One region of the Paraburkholderia sp. MM5384-R2 genome, then DNA from elsewhere that is predicted to be linked to it. Evidence: predicted binding sites of a transcription regulator. Region 1 holds the regulator's gene; each other region holds the start of a gene.
The links. Region 1 encodes FNR, which switches genes on or off when oxygen is low (the NO sensors DNR and NnrR bind a similar motif). Its sites were predicted from a motif close to TTGATNNNNATCAA; they were not measured.
Positions count from the first base shown of each region.

Region 2: the regulator FNR is predicted to act here: its motif matches at 3,045-3,058, upstream of HDG37_RS09655 (universal stress protein).
Region 3: the regulator FNR is predicted to act here: its motif matches at 3,048-3,061, upstream of HDG37_RS32305 (cation-translocating P-type ATPase).
Region 4: the regulator FNR is predicted to act here: its motif matches at 2,063-2,076, upstream of HDG37_RS05005 (universal stress protein).

Region 1 is NZ_JACHDI010000001.1:190,439-194,883, reverse strand. It holds gene HDG37_RS00930 (PAS domain S-box protein) at 1-779, shown strand, start outside; gene HDG37_RS00925 (response regulator transcription factor) at 776-1,423, shown strand; gene HDG37_RS00920 (response regulator transcription factor) at 1,613-2,044, shown strand; gene fnr (fumarate/nitrate reduction transcriptional regulator Fnr) at 2,037-2,819, shown strand; partial or broken gene HDG37_RS00910 (nitroreductase family protein) at 2,852-3,154, shown strand; gene HDG37_RS00905 (DUF1488 domain-containing protein) at 3,204-3,479, opposite strand; partial or broken gene HDG37_RS00900 (nitroreductase family protein) at 3,756-4,319, shown strand; gene HDG37_RS00895 (c-type cytochrome) at 4,439-4,445, shown strand, end outside.
Region 2 is NZ_JACHDI010000004.1:281,588-286,032, forward strand. It holds gene HDG37_RS09645 (SUMF1/EgtB/PvdO family nonheme iron enzyme) at 48-1,361, opposite strand; gene HDG37_RS09650 (helix-turn-helix domain-containing protein) at 1,478-2,245, opposite strand; gene HDG37_RS09655 (universal stress protein) at 2,469-2,936, opposite strand; gene HDG37_RS09660 (FadR/GntR family transcriptional regulator) at 3,218-3,907, shown strand; gene HDG37_RS09665 (acyl-homoserine-lactone synthase) at 3,965-4,445, opposite strand, start outside.
Region 3 is NZ_JACHDI010000029.1:88,931-93,375, reverse strand. It holds gene HDG37_RS32310 (hypothetical protein) at 1-239, opposite strand, end outside; gene HDG37_RS32305 (cation-translocating P-type ATPase) at 286-2,796, opposite strand; gene HDG37_RS32300 (CreA family protein) at 3,160-3,639, shown strand; gene HDG37_RS32295 (hypothetical protein) at 3,681-4,193, opposite strand; gene HDG37_RS32290 (DUF1924 domain-containing protein) at 4,395-4,445, shown strand, end outside.
Region 4 is NZ_JACHDI010000002.1:232,379-236,823, reverse strand. It holds gene HDG37_RS05015 (universal stress protein) at 73-534, shown strand; gene HDG37_RS05010 (universal stress protein) at 603-1,106, opposite strand; gene HDG37_RS05005 (universal stress protein) at 1,130-1,969, opposite strand; gene HDG37_RS05000 (polyketide synthase) at 2,173-2,520, shown strand; gene phbB (acetoacetyl-CoA reductase) at 2,585-3,331, shown strand; gene HDG37_RS04990 (hypothetical protein) at 3,469-3,783, shown strand; gene phaZ (polyhydroxyalkanoate depolymerase) at 3,852-4,445, opposite strand, start outside.

The DNA of each region.
Region 1 (4,445 bases):
CGATTTCCCAGGTGGCCGACGGTGACAGCAAGCTGTACACCGTCATGCTGCGCGACATCACGGAACGGGTCAAAGCGGAGAACGCGCAGCGCAAATCGCGCGAGGAATTGCGCGAACTGTCGGCCAATCTGCAGATGGTTCGCGAGGACGAAAAAACCCGTATTGCCCGCGAATTGCACGACGACCTCGGCCAGCAGTTGACCGCACTGAAAATGGACCTTTCATCGGTCGAACAGGCGCTCGAAGCCACCGCCGAGTCCGGGATTCTGCGACAACTCAGCGACATGCGACGGCTGATCGACGCGACGGTCGCGTCGGTGCGCCGGATCGCGGCCGACCTGCGCCCGGTCATGCTCGACGATCTCGGCCTGATCCCGGCCATCGAATGGCTCGCCAACGACTTTACGAACCGCTACGGCATCGAGGTGAAACGTGACATCGAAGTCGGCGACACACCCTTTACGCCGGCAGGCGCAACCACACTATTCCGCATCGTGCAGGAGGCGCTCACCAACGTCGCCCGCCACGCGCAGGCCACGGTCGTCATGCTGACGGTGCGCCGCGAAGAGGACGCCTGCATTGTGCGAGTGGCGGACAACGGTCATGGCGCGGGCCGTTCGGACGCGCGCGCCGAAAAATCGTTCGGGCTGCTCGGGATCCGCGAACGTGCGCATATGCTAGGCGGCACCGTCGAAATACATACGTCCAGCGGCAAGGGCTTTTCACTGTCCGTCACGTTCCCGGCCGCGGCCGTGCAACAGCAGGAGACGCTAACATGATTCGCGTGCTGATAGCCGACGATCACGCGCTCGTGCGCGATGGCCTGCGACATATTTTGCAAAACACAAACGGCTTCGAAGTGGTCGGAGAAGCCAGCGACGGCGTCGGTACGATTGCTCTGGTTCGCTCGCACCCGGCCGATGTGCTGGTGCTGGATCTGTCGATGCCGGGGCGCAACGGTGTCGAGCTGATCAAGCAGATCAAGGACGAGATGCCGGCGCTGCGCATCCTCGTACTCACCATGCATGCGGAGCAGCAGTACGCCGTGCGTGCGTTCAAAGCCGGCGCATCGGGCTATCTCACCAAGGAGAGCGCGAGCGCGGAACTGGTCTCGGCGGTGAGCAAAGTCGCCTCCGGCGGCGTCTATGTCAGTCTCGCGATGGCCGAACGCTTCGCGCAAAGCCTCAACGAGTCCGCCGACACACTGCCCCACCAGCGCCTGTCGGATCGCGAATTCGACGTATTCCGGCGCATCGCCGCAGGACAAACCCTCACGGAAATCGCCACCGAATTATGTGTCAGCAGCAAGACGGTAAGCACCTATAAAACCCGCATTCTCGAGAAAATGCAGATGCCGCACGAAGCCGCGCTGGTGCGCTACGCGCTGCGCCACAAGCTGCTCGGGGAAGACGACGAAATCTAGCGCCGTCACGGCGCCGCTGCCACCGGGTCCGCTCCGCCGTTACCCCCGTCACAGCCGTGGCTCCTCGCGCGGCTGCTTCGCCGTCACAGAGTGTATGTAGGAAATTCCCTACAACACTTCGCGCTCGCCTACCCGAAGCTCGTTCCCCGCTGATTTTATTTTGAGACGACGCGGCCGATACTTCGAGCCATGAACTCAAGCCCGTCACACCCAGCCGTACGCGTGTTCCTCGTGGACGACGCGATTTCGATCAGGAAACGCATCGCCGCGCGTTTCGGTGCGATCGAAGGCGTCGAGATCGTCGGTGAAGCGGAGGAACCCGGTGCGGCACTGGACGGCATCGGCGCGACGGCAGCCGATGTCGTGGTGATGGATTTACATCTGAGCGACGGCAGCGGCATCGACCTGCTGCGCTACCTCGCGCGGAGCATGTCCACCGTGATCACGATCGTGCTCACGAATCATTCGGGCACGTGGTTCAGGCAGGCGTGCGTCGCCAACGGCGCGCAGTACTTCTTCGACAAGACCAGTGAATTCGATCTTGCATGCAACACCATCGAGCGAATTGCCCACGAGCATTGCGCGCGCGGTCTCTACCATCTCGGAGCCCATCATGTCTGACGTTGCCGAATATTCCCAGACCCGGACCATCGCGCAGATTCCGCTGCACGCGCTGAAAGATCCCGGATTCGCACCGGCCCGGCCGAAGCACGGCGGCGCCAACTGCCCGAGTTGCGCGATGCGTGCTTCCTGCTTGCCGGAAGGTCTGACAGCGACGGAGACCGAACGGGTCGACGCGCTGATCTGCCCTTCGCGCACGATCAAAAATGGCGAATCCCTGTTTCGCGCAGGCGATTCGTTCCAGAGCATCTACGCAGTTCGCGCGGGCTCGTTCAAGACTGTCGTGATGCATCGCGACGGCCGTGAACAGGTCACCGGGTTTCATCTAGCGGGCGATGTGCTGGGTCTCGACGGCATCGGTTCAGGCAAGCATAGCTGCGATGGGCTCGCCATCGAGGACAGCAAGGTCTGCATCATCCCGTTCCATTTGCTCGAAGCCATGTGCCGCGACGTCAAGGCATTGCAGCAGCATGTGCACAGGCTGATGGGCGGCGAGATCGTGCGCGAGGCGACGCTGATGATGCTGCTCGGCACGATGTCCGCGGACCAGCGGGTCGCGACGTTCCTGCTGAACCTGTCGGGCAAGCTCAAGTCGCGCGGTTATTCGCAGGCGGAATTTCATCTGCGCATGACGCGGGAAGAGATCGGCAGCTACCTCGGGATGAAACTCGAAACCGTCAGCCGCATGCTATCGAAGTTTCAGAAGGACGGCCTGCTCGACACCCACGGCAAGCAGATCAGGATTCTCGACAGAGAAGCTCTCGCCCGCGTCTAGCCGCGCGCGCTCGCCGCCGTTTGATCGGAGTCAAGCCCGCCGCAGCGCATCAGACGCTCGTCGCCGGCTCGCCATTGCTGCTGTGCATCGGCACCGGCACGGACGACGCGGCCGCATGGCTCGCGGCCGGGCAGGCGCTCGAACGGGTGCTGCTCACCGCCGCCTCCGAAGGCATGACGGCTTCCTACCTGAATCAACCGATCGAAGTGGCTTCGCTGCGCGAGCGCCTGCGCGCCGCGCTCAATCTGGACGCCGTCCCGCAACTGCTGATCCGGGTTGGCCGCGGCGGCGCCGTGCCGCATTCGCCGCGGCGCCCACTTGCCGACGTGGTGTCTCGTAGCGCGGCGCAGTCAAAGCGCCGATCAGCGGCCCGGCCGCGCGGCTTCAATCGCGGAAGCGGAAGTAGCCGCTGTGCATCATGACCGGCTTCGCGCCCACTTCTTTCAGCAAATTTCGCGCGGCGGCCTCGATAGGCTGCCGGTGTGTATCGAACGCTTCGATCAGATCGTCTTCGCGCAACGACGGCGCGCCGAAGTGGTCTTCCAGCGCCTCCGCGGTAATGGCGCACTGCACGCGCTCACCGTCGACCTCCGCCGGAAAGGCGACGACGAGATCGCGCGCGCAGTACTCGGGACGTTCCTGCGGGAAATGGATATGCATGGCCGGTACCTGTGAGAGTGAAAGTACGTGGCTTGAACAAAGCCGACGGAAGCGGCGCGGATAACCAGAGTGCGGCCACGCTCGGCGCTCCGATGTGTTCAGAATAGACCCGCTTGAAACGTCGCCAATTTTTTGGTGGCGATCCCGGCTGACTCGGATCGAACGAGTGACATCACCTGACGGCAGGCCTCGAACAGTCCCACGTTCGCGAAAGCCGGTTGATTTGAGTCAATCATTAAATGCCGCGGTGGTAGACGATGACGGTGTGCCGTTTGCAGTTCCGGCTTGCACGAGGACGACGTGTTCATGAAACATCTAACGCGCCGCTTCGCTGCCGACTTGCTGGACGACACGATACTCAGCAATTTGCTGTGGGCGGCCAACGGCATCAATCGCGGGCCGGACGGCGGGCGAACCGCGCCCTCGGTGCTGGCCCTGCATGAAATCGACATCTATGCGGTGCTCGCGCGCGGACTGTATCGCTACGATCCACGCCGACATCGCCTCGACCTGGCCGTCGCAAGCGATCTGCGCGGGCTGACGGGCTGCCAGGACTTCGTGGGCGATGCGCCGCTCGATCTGGTGTACGTCGCCGATCTTGCACGCATGCACGACATCACACCGTCGCAGCGCGAACCTTTTGCGTCGGCGAGCGCCGGCGCGATCGTGCAGAACGTCTATCTCTTCTGCGCGGCCGCAGGACTCGCTGTCGCGGCGCGCGGCTGGCTCAACCGCAGCGCGCTGAGTGTCGAAATGCGCCTGCCGCGCGACAGCGTTCCGGTGCTCGCTCAAACGGTGGGCCACTTTGATTTATCCGCTGGCGCCGGCGACGCCCGATGACTCACGCAAACGGTCGATGGAGCGCGGGCAAACGTCGGCTTGACGTGAGTCAATTGCAACCGCGTCGTCGAACGTAGACTGAGCCTGCAACCTTTCGTGGAGTGTGTCTCGTGAAAGCCATGTTTC
Region 2 (4,445 bases), on a different contig from region 1:
GCAGTTTTGCGCGGATATTTTCAGTTAAGCGAAAGATGATCATCGAGTCATTTTTTGCTTAACTTGTCACAACCCCGCACACACCGAAACCCCGCATACACATACTGATAATGCGGCTGAAACCAGTTGCGAAATTCCGGCCGCAGCATGCACCGCGCGGTACGCGCCGAGCCGCCCTTCAGCACGTAGTGCTGCCCATCGAAGAAGTTGGCCGAATAGCCGGGATAGAACGGAAACGCTTCGAAGCCCGGCAGCGCTTCGAAAAGCGTCGAGGTCCATTCCCAGCCGTTGCCGAACTGACCTTCCGCGCCGAACGTGCTGACGTTCTCCGGATGCGCATCGACGGGCCGTGGATCCCAACTGCGGAAATCGAAGTTCCCCGACGCCGCTTGCGGCGCACCGTGCGCCGCGCGTTGCCATTGCGCCTCGGTCGGCAGGGTTTTGCCGGCCCAGCGCGCGTAGGCGCTCGCTTCGGCGTGGCTCACGTAGACGGGCCAGTCGAGCGGCAACGGCACGTCGTCGAACATCGTGCGCAGCGTCCATGCGGGGCGACCGTCTTGCTCCGTGCGTTGCGACCAGCCAGCGGGATGCTCGATGCGCTCCGCTTCCTTCCACGCCCAGTCCTTCGGCGACCACCACTTCGGCTCGCGATAACCGCCGTCTTCGATGAACTCGAGGAACGCACCGTTCGTGACCATGTATCGATCGATCTCGAACGCGGGCACGTCCACGCCCATTTCGCCGAACTCATTATCCCAGCCGAAGCGGCCGGCCTCGCGCGGCATGCCGAGCACGGCCGTGCCGGCCGGCACGCTAACCATCGACGACAACGCGTCGCGCTGCTCCTTGCTCGTCACCACCGGCTCGCGCAACGCTGTGTTCTTCTGCGCGAGAGGCAACTGATGGAGCATGTACGCGAGCGTTTCCGCATGCATCAACCGATGCTCGATCGCGACGTTCAGCAGCTGCACGGCCGCCTCGTCGTGCGCCGGGCTGCCGAGTTCGTCGAGCGCGGTGTCGATCTGCCGGCGCGCGCGCGTCGCATACTCGCGCACGGCGGCGAGCGACGGCCAATCGCCGGGTTGATCGGTGGGAAAGCCGCCGTCTACCGGATCGATGCCGAAGGCGAACAACTGGTCGAGTTCCGGCGCGAAAGCCGGCAGATCGAACAGACGCTGGTCGAGCAGATTGCGATCGAACGCTTCGAGATGGCCGATGTAGAACACGACGCGGTGACGCTCGCGGATCGGCCGTTCATAGAGGTAGTCGGGTTTGACGATCGCAAACAGGTCGTCGGTGACTTGACGCGCGTCGAGCAGGCGCTGCACGAGTGGATGATGCGGGACAGGGTCGCGATTCATTGGGGCCGGGTCTCCATGGAACACGGTTGCCGTGGGGGGGGACGATCTGAAAACTCTACCCGCTCGCAGGCGGCGTGCCAAGACTAACAGCGCGACCGTCCAGGCCACTCTGGCCGCTAGATCTGCCGCAAGCCTTCGAGATCGACGATGTGAATGTGCTTGCCCCGCGTGTCGATCAGGCCGCGTTTTTGAAATCTTGACAGGGTACGGCTGACCGTTTCGAGCGTCATGCCGAGGTAGCTGCCCATGTCCTCGCGCGTCATTCGCAGATTGAATTCCGACCACGAGTAGCCGCGCTGCGCATTGCGCTGTGACACGTCCAGCAGGAAGGCGGCGACGCGTTCGTCGGCGGACAGCGAGCCGAGCACCATCATCTGCGCGGCTTCGCTGACGATCTGCGCGCCCAGCAGCTTGTGCATGCGCTCCTGGATCGAACTGATTTCGCGACACAGCAGCTTCAGCGCGCTATAGGGAACGATGCACACCGTGCTGTCTTCCAACGCGACGGCGCTGCACGCATGGAGGTCCGCGCTGATGCCGTCGAGCCCGAGCGGCTCGCCGGCCAGACGCAGCCCGGTGACCTGCTCGCGGCCGTCGCGGTGGACCATCACGGTCTTCATCGAGCCGGAGCGCACCGCGTAGATATTGTCGAAGCGGTCGCCGCTGCGATACAGTGCTTCGCCGCGCGGCACCGAGCGCGCCGAACAGATCAGCGTTTCGAGCTTCGGCAGTTCCTCCGCCGACAGCCCCCGCGGCATGCAGATCTCACGCATCGAACAGCTGGAGCAGCGCGCGGCGGTACGTGCGGCTGCGCGTGCCGCCACGGCCTCGCGGTTGCCGGCGGAGCGGGTCGAGGAACGGGTCACAGCAGTAGGATTCAGCATGTTCGATTATTGGTAGTGGTGAAATTGTCCCACCCGCTATGACCCGCGACTGGCGGCAAAGTGACGCGTTCGCTGCTCGGCAGTCCGAGCAACGTCGGTGCTCTGACGAAGGTGAGAAGGTGAGCCGCCGCGGCCTATATCGACGTCGCCCGTCGACGGGTAGCGTGGCTCGATTCCGGCACAAGGCAGGGCGTGGCGTTCCGCCCTGCGCCTGATGAAAGAGTCAGGCGGGTTCCTTGTCGGTGCCCGCGGCGGACGGTACCAGCAGAACCGGAAGAGTGGCCTGGCGCACGCAGCGTTCAGCGACGCTGCCGAGAATCAGCCGCTGAAAGCCACGCCGGCCATGCGTGCCCATCACGAGCAGGTCGGCCTTGAATTCGGCGGCGGCCTGCAGCACGATCTCGGCGACATCGCCGAGCGACGAAGCCTCGGAGACCGCCGGGTCGCCCTTCACACCTTGCTCGGCCATCACTTTCGAAAACTCGGCACGCAGCTCCTGGCCTTCCTCGATCAGGCGGTTGCGCAGGATCGACGGATCGTAGCCGGGCGCCTCGAAGTACATCGGCGTGTTTTCGACGACATAAAATGGCCGCAACACCGCGCCATTCGATTTGGCGAGATCGAGCGCCGCTTCGAACGCACGGCGCGAGGTATTGCTGCCGTCGACCGCTACAAGGATGCGTGTGTACATATCGGCTCCGCGTCAAAAATGCGTCTGCCACATTGCTAACCGCGGCAGGTTTATTGATCTTTTATACCAATGAAGCTTAGATGATTGCCCGAAAAGATGCACCGGACCAGGATGTAAATCAAACATTTGCCAAATATTGCGGCGCGGCGCGGACAAAATGGCGGGCGCGGCGGCGTGCGCGAAGCAGCCTGGCATGCTTACAACCCGTAAAACTTTGCTGAAGCCGAAACAGGGTTGGCCTTACAATCAAGCCATATTCAGACAAGCTGGCCAGTCCGCTGATGAACGATCGAAAAACCAAGGGCTTACCCGACCAGATCTACGGCGACATTCTCAACCGCATCCTCGAAGGCGAGTACAAGGAAGGCGAGCGATTGCCGACCGAGCACGCGCTGGCGGAGCGTTTCGCCACGTCCCGGCCGACCGTGCGCGAAGCGCTCGCGCGATTGCGGGCCGACGGCATCATCTCGACGCGGCACGGCTCTGGCACGACCGTCGCGCGGCGCCCCGATCCGGACGTACGCCGCTTCGCGCCGCTCGAAACACTGTCCGATATCCGCCGCTGCTATGAGTTTCGCATCGTGACCGAGGCGGGCGCGGCCGCGCAGGCAGCGCTGAAGGCCGACGCCGACGACATCGCCGCGATCCAGCACGCGTGGGACGAGCTCGAGCGCATCATCGAGGCGCAGGGGATCGGCGCGAAGGATGACTTCCTGTTTCATCAGGCGGTCGCGCGCGCGTCGAAGAATCCGTTTTTCATCACGGTGATGTCGTTCATCGAGGAGCAGATCCTGTTCAGCATGAACCTGTCGCGCAATCTGTCGCTCGTCAAGACGGTGGAGCGGCAGCGGCTGGTGCAGGCCGAACACATGGCGGTGCTCGACGCAATCCGCCGCAAGGACGCGGCGGGCGCGGAGGCCGCAATGCGCGCGCATCTCGAGAACGCGCTGGAACGGATGTTCGGTTCCTGAGTCCGCGCGCGCGGGTGAAGGCGTCGCGACTTTTGTCAGGCCGCGCTTCGGCGCGGCTCAAGCAGCGACGGCGACCGGCCCGAACAGCGAGGTCAGCGTTTTCGCGCTCACCGCGACGTCGAGCGCGACGGCCCGCTCGATGCCAATCTGCAGCGGCGGCCCGAGCCGGCTGACGTCGAGGCCGGCTCGGCGCAGCATCCTCTCGATCGGCGTGGTGGTCACCGTCACGTAGTGCGTGATGGCCATGCGCTGCGCGAAGCGCATCACTTCCTGAATTGCGCGGATTGTCATATCCGTGAAACCAAACGACTGTTCCTCACCGCCGGTTTCGATCGCCCAGCGGCTCAGTTCCCAGATATGTCGCCCGACCGGCGCGGCCGCGCCATGCAGTAGCTGAGGGAACGTGTCTTTCAGCATGTTCGGACCTTCGGTCGGCATCAGGCGCCAACAGCCGCGCAACCGTTCGTCTTCGCCCTGAATCAGCATGTAGTACGGCCCGAGCGCGTCGTAGCCGTCTATCTCCATTCCCGCGATGGTC
Region 3 (4,445 bases), on a different contig from region 1:
TCGATATTTTCCCGGCCCGCCTCGCCCATCAGATGTCCGCGCACTAGCCATCCAGAGCATCGCGCGAGAATCAGGCGTCCCATCGTCGCAGCACTTGCTGCAACCACGGCGAGCAGGAAGACGTTCTGTTCCGGCTGCCTGAAGCCAATCCAGGACATCGCCATCCAGGTAGGAGGCGCAAAGGCTGGAATGAGGTTGAGCACCAGAACGGCCATGAAGAGCACTGCCATCGTCATCACAGGAAGACCCTCCAGGTTTCGGTTTTGTGCGTGCGAAACGTCCGTATCACAGGCTGAGCAGCGCAATCAACCCAAACAGCGCTGCCAGGGCGGGAACGGTCATCAGGAGCAGTAGCGCTGCCCCGGTTACGCCCAGAACAATCCAGAGATAGTGATTGTGCTGCAGCGCGAGGGCACGTTTGCCTGCATGCTGCAGCATACGGATCACAAAGATCAACGCCACATTGCCCAGCACGAGTGACACGAAGGCGACTGTGCGCGCAAACGGAATTGGATAGCCGTGGCCCAGGAGACCCGCGTAAAGACCCATCACGATCAGGGCGATCAGCGAGCCCGCCAGGACGCCCTGGGCCAGCGTCCGGTTCGATAGTAGCCGCGTGCCCGTGCGGCGCGGCGGCATGCGCATCAGGTCCTCACGCGCGGGTTCGTTCTCGAATACAACCGAGCAGACCGGGTTGATGATCAGTTCAAGAAACACAATATGAATCGGGCCGAGTATCGGCGGCCACCCGACCAGTACCGGAATCATTGTGGCCGCAATCATGGGAATATGGACCGCCACCGTATAGCTGATCGCCTGCACGAGATTGGCGTAGATACGCCTCCCAAGCCGGATAGCCGACACGATCGGCGCGAAGTCGTCACGTAGCAAAACCAGCGAAGCGACCTCGCGCGCAACTTCGGCGCCTCGCAAGCCCATCGCAATGCCGATGTGAGCCGCCTTTAGCGCGGGGGCGTCGTTGACACCGTCGCCGGTCATCGCGACCACCTGGCCGCTTTCCCTGAACGCGTTGACAATCCGCAATTTCTGCTCTGGCTTGACGCGGGCAAACGTATCGATGTCCGATATGGCATGCCGAAGCTGCGCGTCGCTCATGGACGCCACTTCCTGACCGGTCGCGATATGCGTGCCATTGATGCCGACTTCGGTCGCGATCGCCCGTGCCGTCGACGGATAATCGCCTGTGATCATCACCACGCGAACGCCCGCTGCATGGCACTCGGCGATAGCGCCCGCAACCTCCGGCCGCACAGGATCGAGTAGCCCGACCAGCCCGACAAATGAGAATTCAAAGTCATGCTGTTTTTCTGGCCAGTCGGGATGATCATGTCGTGCCTTGGCCACCCCAAGCACCCGCAACCCGCCCGACGCCATCTGCGCAGCGTGATCAAGGATGGTCTGCGTTTCCCGCTCGCCCAGTCGACACAGGGAGCAGACGGCTTCCGGCGCGCCCTTGCACGCCACGGTACCGTGGTCGCCGCCTGGCGTGTGCCATGCGTGGGACATTGCCGGCAATTCCGGGGTCAGCGCGTACTCGTGCACCAGTGACCAGTCCTCGTGAAGGCGTCCGGTGCCGGCCAGTCCCGAATGGCCCGTTTCATGAAATGCCCGCTCCATTGGATCGACCGGTTCAATTTCGCTGGCGAGCACCAGATATTCGATGAGCTCGTGATACGCCCCGTCGATATGCTGCGTCGCCTGATCGATGACCTGCTGCCTTCCTTGCACCCATAGCACCTGCACCGACATGCGGTTCTGTGTCAACGTCCCCGTCTTATCGACGCAAAGCACCGATGTCTGGCCGAGTGTCTCGATCGCACTCATCCGGCGCGTCAGCACGCCTTCATTGGCAATGCGGCGAGCCCCCAGGGCCATGAACACAGTCAATATCACCGGAATCTCTTCCGGAAGAATTCCCATGGCCAGCGTAATCCCTGCGAGCACGGCCGGAAGCCATTCGCCAGATCGCCAGCGGTAGGCGACGACGAGCAGCAGACAGAGCGCGATCGCAGCCATTGCAAACCAGTTGACGAAGGATCTCGTCTCCAGTTGCAGCGGTGAGCGCGCTTCAGCGATGCTCGTCAGCGACTTGCCGATGCGCCCGAGCGTCGTATTCGGCCCCGTCGCCGTCACGATCATCCGTCCCTGCCCCTGCACCACCATCGAGCCGAAAAAGAGCTCGGTGCGAGCCTCCTCGTCCGGACGTGCATCCGGCCTCGCCACAGCCTTGTTCACTGAAACCGACTCGCCTGTCAGTAGCGACTCGTCCACGCTGAGCTCGTGAGCCTCCGTCACGCTGCCATCGGCGGGCACGCGAGCGCCTTCGTCGACGAACACGATGTCGCCGGGCACGAGATCAGCGGCCGAAACGAATTGTCGTTGCCCGTCTCGAAGTACCTGTGCGCGGGGTGCAGACAGTTCGCGAAGGGAGTCGAGGACCCGCGCGGTGCGATGGCTCTGAAAAACCGTGAGAAAGACAATGCCTGCCACGAAGGCGAGAAGCGTGAGCGCCTCCGTCACGTCGCCGAGCAGCAGGTAGATACCGCTCGCCGCGAGCAGCAAGAGAAACATGGGTTCACTGAGCACCTCGCGCAGCGTTCGCCACCAGGTACGCCGTGCCGTCGAATCGACCACATTACGTCCGAAGCGGGATCGTAATACCTCTACCCGAGCGCTCGATAGCCCGCTCTCGCTGTCAGCCTGTCCCTCTGGAAAGCCCGGTTCGGCGGGACCAGAGGCCAGGTCCGGGATGGGCTCGATAGAATTGATCTGCATTTCCGGGGCACTCAGTGCGCGCATCGCGCGAGGCGGCTATTCGCTCATGGGACTTACTGATCGGCACAGCTCTTACACCGGAGGAGGGCGTTTCTGGACATGGCTATCCTCGATATGCAAACTCGCCCGCGACACAGCGAACGAAGCTGTGGTCGGTCAGAGCTTTGCGAGGAATATTTCATCTCACCGAAGGGCACCCTATTCCGGCCACGTATCAGATTTCACAATGGCGCCATGAGAACAGTCAGGTGTTGACCTGGGTCAAGCACCTGGCTACCGGCTGAAATAGGCTGAAGTCAGCAAACTCCTTGTTTCAGCTGCATTGCCCCGCAACAGTTCCGGACTGCGGATTATCAGGAGGTGATGATGATCAACCTTTCTCCAGGACGGGCGAGCATCCTCGGCGCACTCCTGATGGTGTCGTCTTTCGGGCTTGCGGCGGGAGAGTTGGCGTCGTTCGAAACCCACACTCAACGGTACGGTTCACATGTCGCCATCTCGGCTTACGACGATCCCATCGTGAAGGGCATAACCTGCTACGTGTCGAAGTCCCACGCAGATGGCGCATTGGGAAGCGGTCGCATATCCGGGGGGAGCGACCTGACGGCATCGTGCCAGCAGACGGGCAACATCACTGTTACCCAGGCTGTACCCAGACAGGCGCAGGTGTTCACGGCCGAGGTGGATGCGAGCTTCGACTCGCTCCACATCATCCGCGTACTGGACATGGAACGCAATTCACTTGTTTACTTCACTTACTCAGAAGACGCCACTGCTGGAGATTTACCAGGCCGCCTGTATGTGATCCGGTTGCCCGCGGGTCTCAAGCTGCCGGTAAGATGAATGCACTCGAAGCAATTCAGTCATCCGCTTTCGTGCAGACCCTACTGGGGCGAGGCAGGAGGCCCCATCCAGTACTGCTGTTGCCACATCATGTTGTTCATCATTTCCTGTTGCATCTGCAGGTACTGGTCGGTCATATACTGCCGCTGCCGCAGTTGCTCTGGAGTGAGACGGGAGTAGTACCCTCCCATGTGCCCCCAACCGCCACCCATCATCCCCGGCCCCATCATCCCGGGACCCCTTCCGTCATAACCCATCATCCCAGGCTCCCACATGCCTCGCATCGTGGTCATTGCACTTTGCATCGTGGCCCAGTGTTGCTGCAGAAGCTTCTGGCGTTCCTGCGGATCCTGTGTCTGACGAATCTGGTTCATTTGCGCCTGCATGGTTTTCATCTGTTCCCGGAACTGGGCCAGACTCTTATCGAACGCTGCCGTATCTGGGCTTTGGGTCTTGGACGCGCTTTGCGGCGTAGCTGTGTCCTTGGAGGCAGCAAGCAGCATTGGCGAAGTGAGCGCGGTGCAAATTGCTATCGCAAACACGAGGTCTTTCATGGAGGTCTCCGCAGGTATGGCGGTGACAGCTATCAGGAAGCTGTCTTCCCGGTCAACACTACGCGTCGGTCAGCACCACTCCTTGACGCGCGTCAAAAAACTCTCGCACTGCGATTAGGGATTGCACTGCAGCGAGGATATAACGTTAAGAATCCGGTAAGGAAGGCCGCCCAAGATGGTCGATATCTACCGGAGAATCTCGTGAGCACATCGCTTCTTTCGTTGCGGGGTTTGCGCGGCGCACTACTGCTG
Region 4 (4,445 bases), on a different contig from region 1:
CTTCACACTGTCGCTGCAGACACGCGACGGCACCGCTTCGGTTCATGCCAGCGCTTTCACAGGGAGTCCAACATGTATGCACGAATTCTGGTTGCGCTCGACGACAGTCCCAGCGCGCAGCGCGCCTTTGCCGAGGCGCTGAAGCTCGCGAAGCTGACGGGCGCCACACTCGAAGCCTGCTGCGTGGTAGGGCACGGCAAGTGGTCGGACAATGCCGATGTGGCTTTCGAGCCGGAACCGGCGGCCGCGGCGCAAGAATTCGCCAGCCGCGCGCTCGATGCGCCGCGCGAGTTGATGCGCGAGGCGCAAGTGCCCGGCGGCGTGCGGGTGATCGACGCGTACGCCGAAAGCGTGTCCGCGGTGCTCGCGCGCGTCGCCGACGAAATCGAAGCCGATCTGATCGTGATGGGAACGCACGGCCGCCACGGCGTGCAGCGCTTTCTGCTCGGCAGCGTCGCGGAGTCGCTCGTGCGTGCGACCGACAAGCCGGTGCTGATCGTGCGGCATGACGAACACGGGCACGCGCGGCCCTGAAGCGCCGCGTCGCGCAGCCGTGGCGCGATCGCGTGGGAGCGGCCGCGCAGCAGCCCGGTTTTCGCGGCTCAGTTGAGTTCGTTTTCGGCGCAGGCCGGGACTGACTGATCGCGCGTCGCGCCGTTCGCGTGCGCGGGAATCATCAGCACCGGGCAGCTGGCGCTGCGCAGCACGCGCTCGGCGACGCTGCCGAGCATCAGTCGTTGAAGACCACGGCGGCCGTGCGTGCCCATCACGATCGCGTCGGCGTGCCATTCGAGCGCCGCCGCGACGATGCGATGCGCGACGTCTTCGCCGGTGATCGCGGCTTCGACGGTGCGGGCCGTGCCCTTGATCCCGCGCGCGGTCATCCGGCTCTGGGCATCGGCCGCGATCCGCTTGCCTTCCTCGATGAAGGCGTCCCGGATCACGCAAGGGTCGAAGCCGGGCGCGTCGTAGGCGATGACGGGCACGTCGATCACGTACAGCGGCTGCAACTCGGCGCCCGATTCGGCGGCAAGGGTCAGTGCGGCGTCGAACGCACGGGAGGCGGTGTCGCTGCCGTCGAGCGCGACGAGTAGGCGGTGAAACATGGCGGACTCCTTAAGCGTGCACTTTAGTGCGACAACAGCACCGGCACGGTCATCGACTCGAGCATCGTGCGCGTCGCGCCGCCCAATACGATTTCGTGCAGACGCGAATGCGCGTAAGCGCCCATCACGATCATGTCGCAGCCGAGGTCGGCCGCCTGCGACAGCAGCGCGTCGCCGACCGGCGTGTCGTCCGCGATGCTCAGTTCGCGCACGTCGATCTTGACGCCGTGACGCGCGACAGTGAGTGCGATGTCGTCGCCCGAAACCGTGTCGCGCGGCGGACGATCGCCCGACGAATGAACCGTCAGCAGCGTCACTTTGGACGCGTGCGCGAGGAACGGCAGCGCGTCGTGGATCGCGCGGGTGGCTTCGCGGCTGCCGTCCCACGCGATCAGCACGTGGCGGCCGGGCGCCGCGAAGGTGCCGCGCGACGGCACCAGCAGTACCGGCCGCCCGGCCGACAGCACGACGTGCTCGACGAACTGTTCGGCGACGAACGCCTCGGGATCGGTCGGATCGGTCTGCCCGAGCACGATCAGATCGGCGAGACGCGCATAGGGCGGCACGACGTCGTTCGCGTAGCCGTTCGCGGCGATCCAATGACCGTCGACGTTCGCGCGCGCGAGTTCCGCACGAAACAGCCGCTCCAGCGCGCTGGCACGCTCGTGCCGCAGACGCTCGTGCTCCGCGTAGTAGTCGGCGGTGCCGGCCATCACGAAGAACGCGTGCCGCGGTGGCACGTACGTCGAAAACAGGCCGGTCAGCGTCGCATGAAAGCGGTGTGCGAACTGCAATGCGATTTCGAGGCGCGGATGTGCACGAACGCTCGTATCGAGGTGAACGAGAATGCTTTTGTAGCTCATCGCCAAAGCTCCGTGACAGAACGTGGGGAAACGGGCGCAAGCAGGCTCGAACCCGTCGTCAAATGGAGTCTATGAGCCCGGCGGCCGCGGCTATTGATGCAGATCAAGCGCGGGCCGCCGCGCGCACAATACAGTGGCGGGCACGCTCGACGGTTTGCAACCGCGCCTGGCAATCCTATGCTGTGCTCTGGAGGGCAGCGATCATGATTTCCGAATCCGATGCGCCGCCCGGGCGCCCCGCTTCACCGTGGACCTCGACGGCGTCCGGGCCGCCCGAAGGCTGGCTCGACTACGCAGCGGCGTATCAGACCGCACAGGGCGCGGCACACGAGTACGCCGAGCGGTGCTTCGCCGACTGGAGCAAGTCGATCGCTTTCGTAGCGCAGCGCGAGGCGGACTGGTTCGGCGAGGCCAACCGCGCTTGCGCCGCCTGGTATGCGGGGTGGCAGGCGGTGTACGGCATCGCGCCAGGCGTCGCGCCGTTCGCGGGCGGCCTGAGCGCATGGTGGTGGAGCTCGCAGAACGCGCTGCCGTTCGCGGGCGTCGTTTAGCCGCGCGAGCCGGCAAGGCCGGCGCGCGCACCGTCAATGGCAGACACGGCAAGGAGGCGTTCAGATGGGAACGGATCGCGTGGCATTGGTCACAGGCGGGATGGGCGGTTTGGGCACGGCGGTCAGCCGGGCGCTTCATGACGCGGGCATGACGGTCGCGGTGACGCACTCGACGCACAACGATCACGTGTCGACATGGCTGCAGCACGAGCGCGACACGGGGCGCGACTTTCACGCGTACGAAGCCGACATCGCCGACTTCGATTCATGCGCGCGCTGCGCGCAACGCGTGCTGACCGATCTGGGCGCGGTAGACGTGCTGATCAACAACGCGGGCATCACGCACGACACGAGCTTCGCGAAGATGAGCAAGGAGCACTGGGACGCCGTGCTGCGCACCGATCTCGATGGCCTGTTCAACATGAGCAAGCCGCTGTTGCCCGGCATGCTCGAGCGGCGCCACGGCCGCATCGTCAACGTGGGGTCGGTCAACGGTTCGCGCGGCGCCTACGGGCAAACCAATTATTCAGCTGCCAAAGCGGGCGTGCACGGCTTCACGAAGGCACTTGCGCTCGAAACCGCGAAGCACGGCGTCACGGTGAACACGGTGTCGCCCGGTTATCTCGCGACCGCGATGGTCGAAGCGGTGCCGCGCGAGATCCTCGACACGAAGATCCTGCCGCAGATTCCGCTCGGCCGGCTGGGACGTCCGGACGAGGTGGCGGCGTTGATCGCGTTTCTATGCTCAGAGGAGGCGGCTTTTATCACCGGTGCGGACATTGCGATTAACGGGGGTATGCATATGCAGTGAGGGTGCTCGCCTTCACCGCGCTTGACCCACGTCAATGACCGCCTTTCTGGCAAGAACACGATAAGCCCCATAGCAAGCGCCTGGACCCTGAGTCTGCGCGAAACAGGTTCGATCGACACTCGCAAGGGGAGGCGAAGATGGGCATCGACATGCAGATCGTCTACCTTGGCTTTGCGGGTGCGGCTCCGCTCGAAGCGGAAGCAGGTGCGCAACTGGTGCGTCTCGCGCGGTTTGGCGCGCTCGTATCGCACTGCCATCTCGCCATCGAGGCGTTGCGTCCTGGATCGGCGCATCCGCTGTATGACGTGAGGCTGGATCTGGTCACGCCCGCGCACGAGCTCAAGCCCGTCGCGCACTGCACTGACGACGACGCTAAAGCGGCGATCCGTCGCGCGTTCGATGTGGCGGAAATGACCCTCGAAACAGCGATCGGCACCGAGCGTGGGAACTGACGAGCTTGCATCGTGACGTGCCGCTCGGCGTTCGTCAGATGCGGACTGCTGACGTTTTCCCGGCCACTTCACGCCGATTTGCGGTTTGCCGAACCCCTGGCCGCGCGGCGCGGCCGGCAAACCTTCGACGCGGCGTGCTCGACATCGCGCCAGAATTCGCAGAGCCCCGGATGAACCGCATCGCGCCAACGCGACCCAATGAACAGGTCGTAGTGATTGCACTGCTCGATGGTGAGCTGCCGCGCGGCTCGCATCGGCGATGCATCGCACAGCGCATGCGCGCAATGCGTTTGCCCCGCGCCCGTGATCTCGTCGCTGTCACCCTCGATCGTGCACAGCGGGGTATCGCGCAGCGCGGCGATTCGTACCCGGCGCCCGGCGACCGACCACAGATCGCGCGGCAACAGATGTTCGTGAAACACCACACGAAGCATGTCGAGGAAGTAGCACTCCGCCATGTCGAGCACCGCGGCATATTCGTTTGCCGAGCGCAGCGCCTGCTGCGCACCGGGCATGTCGCCGGCGAGCCATCGGGACCAGTAATCCGCTTCGAGTCGCATCTGCCGCTCCGGATGCGCGGCAAAAATCGCGGTCTGCTGGATGAAGCCCGGATACACGAGACGCCCCGCGCCGCAATAGGGTGGTGGAACGATATCGATCGC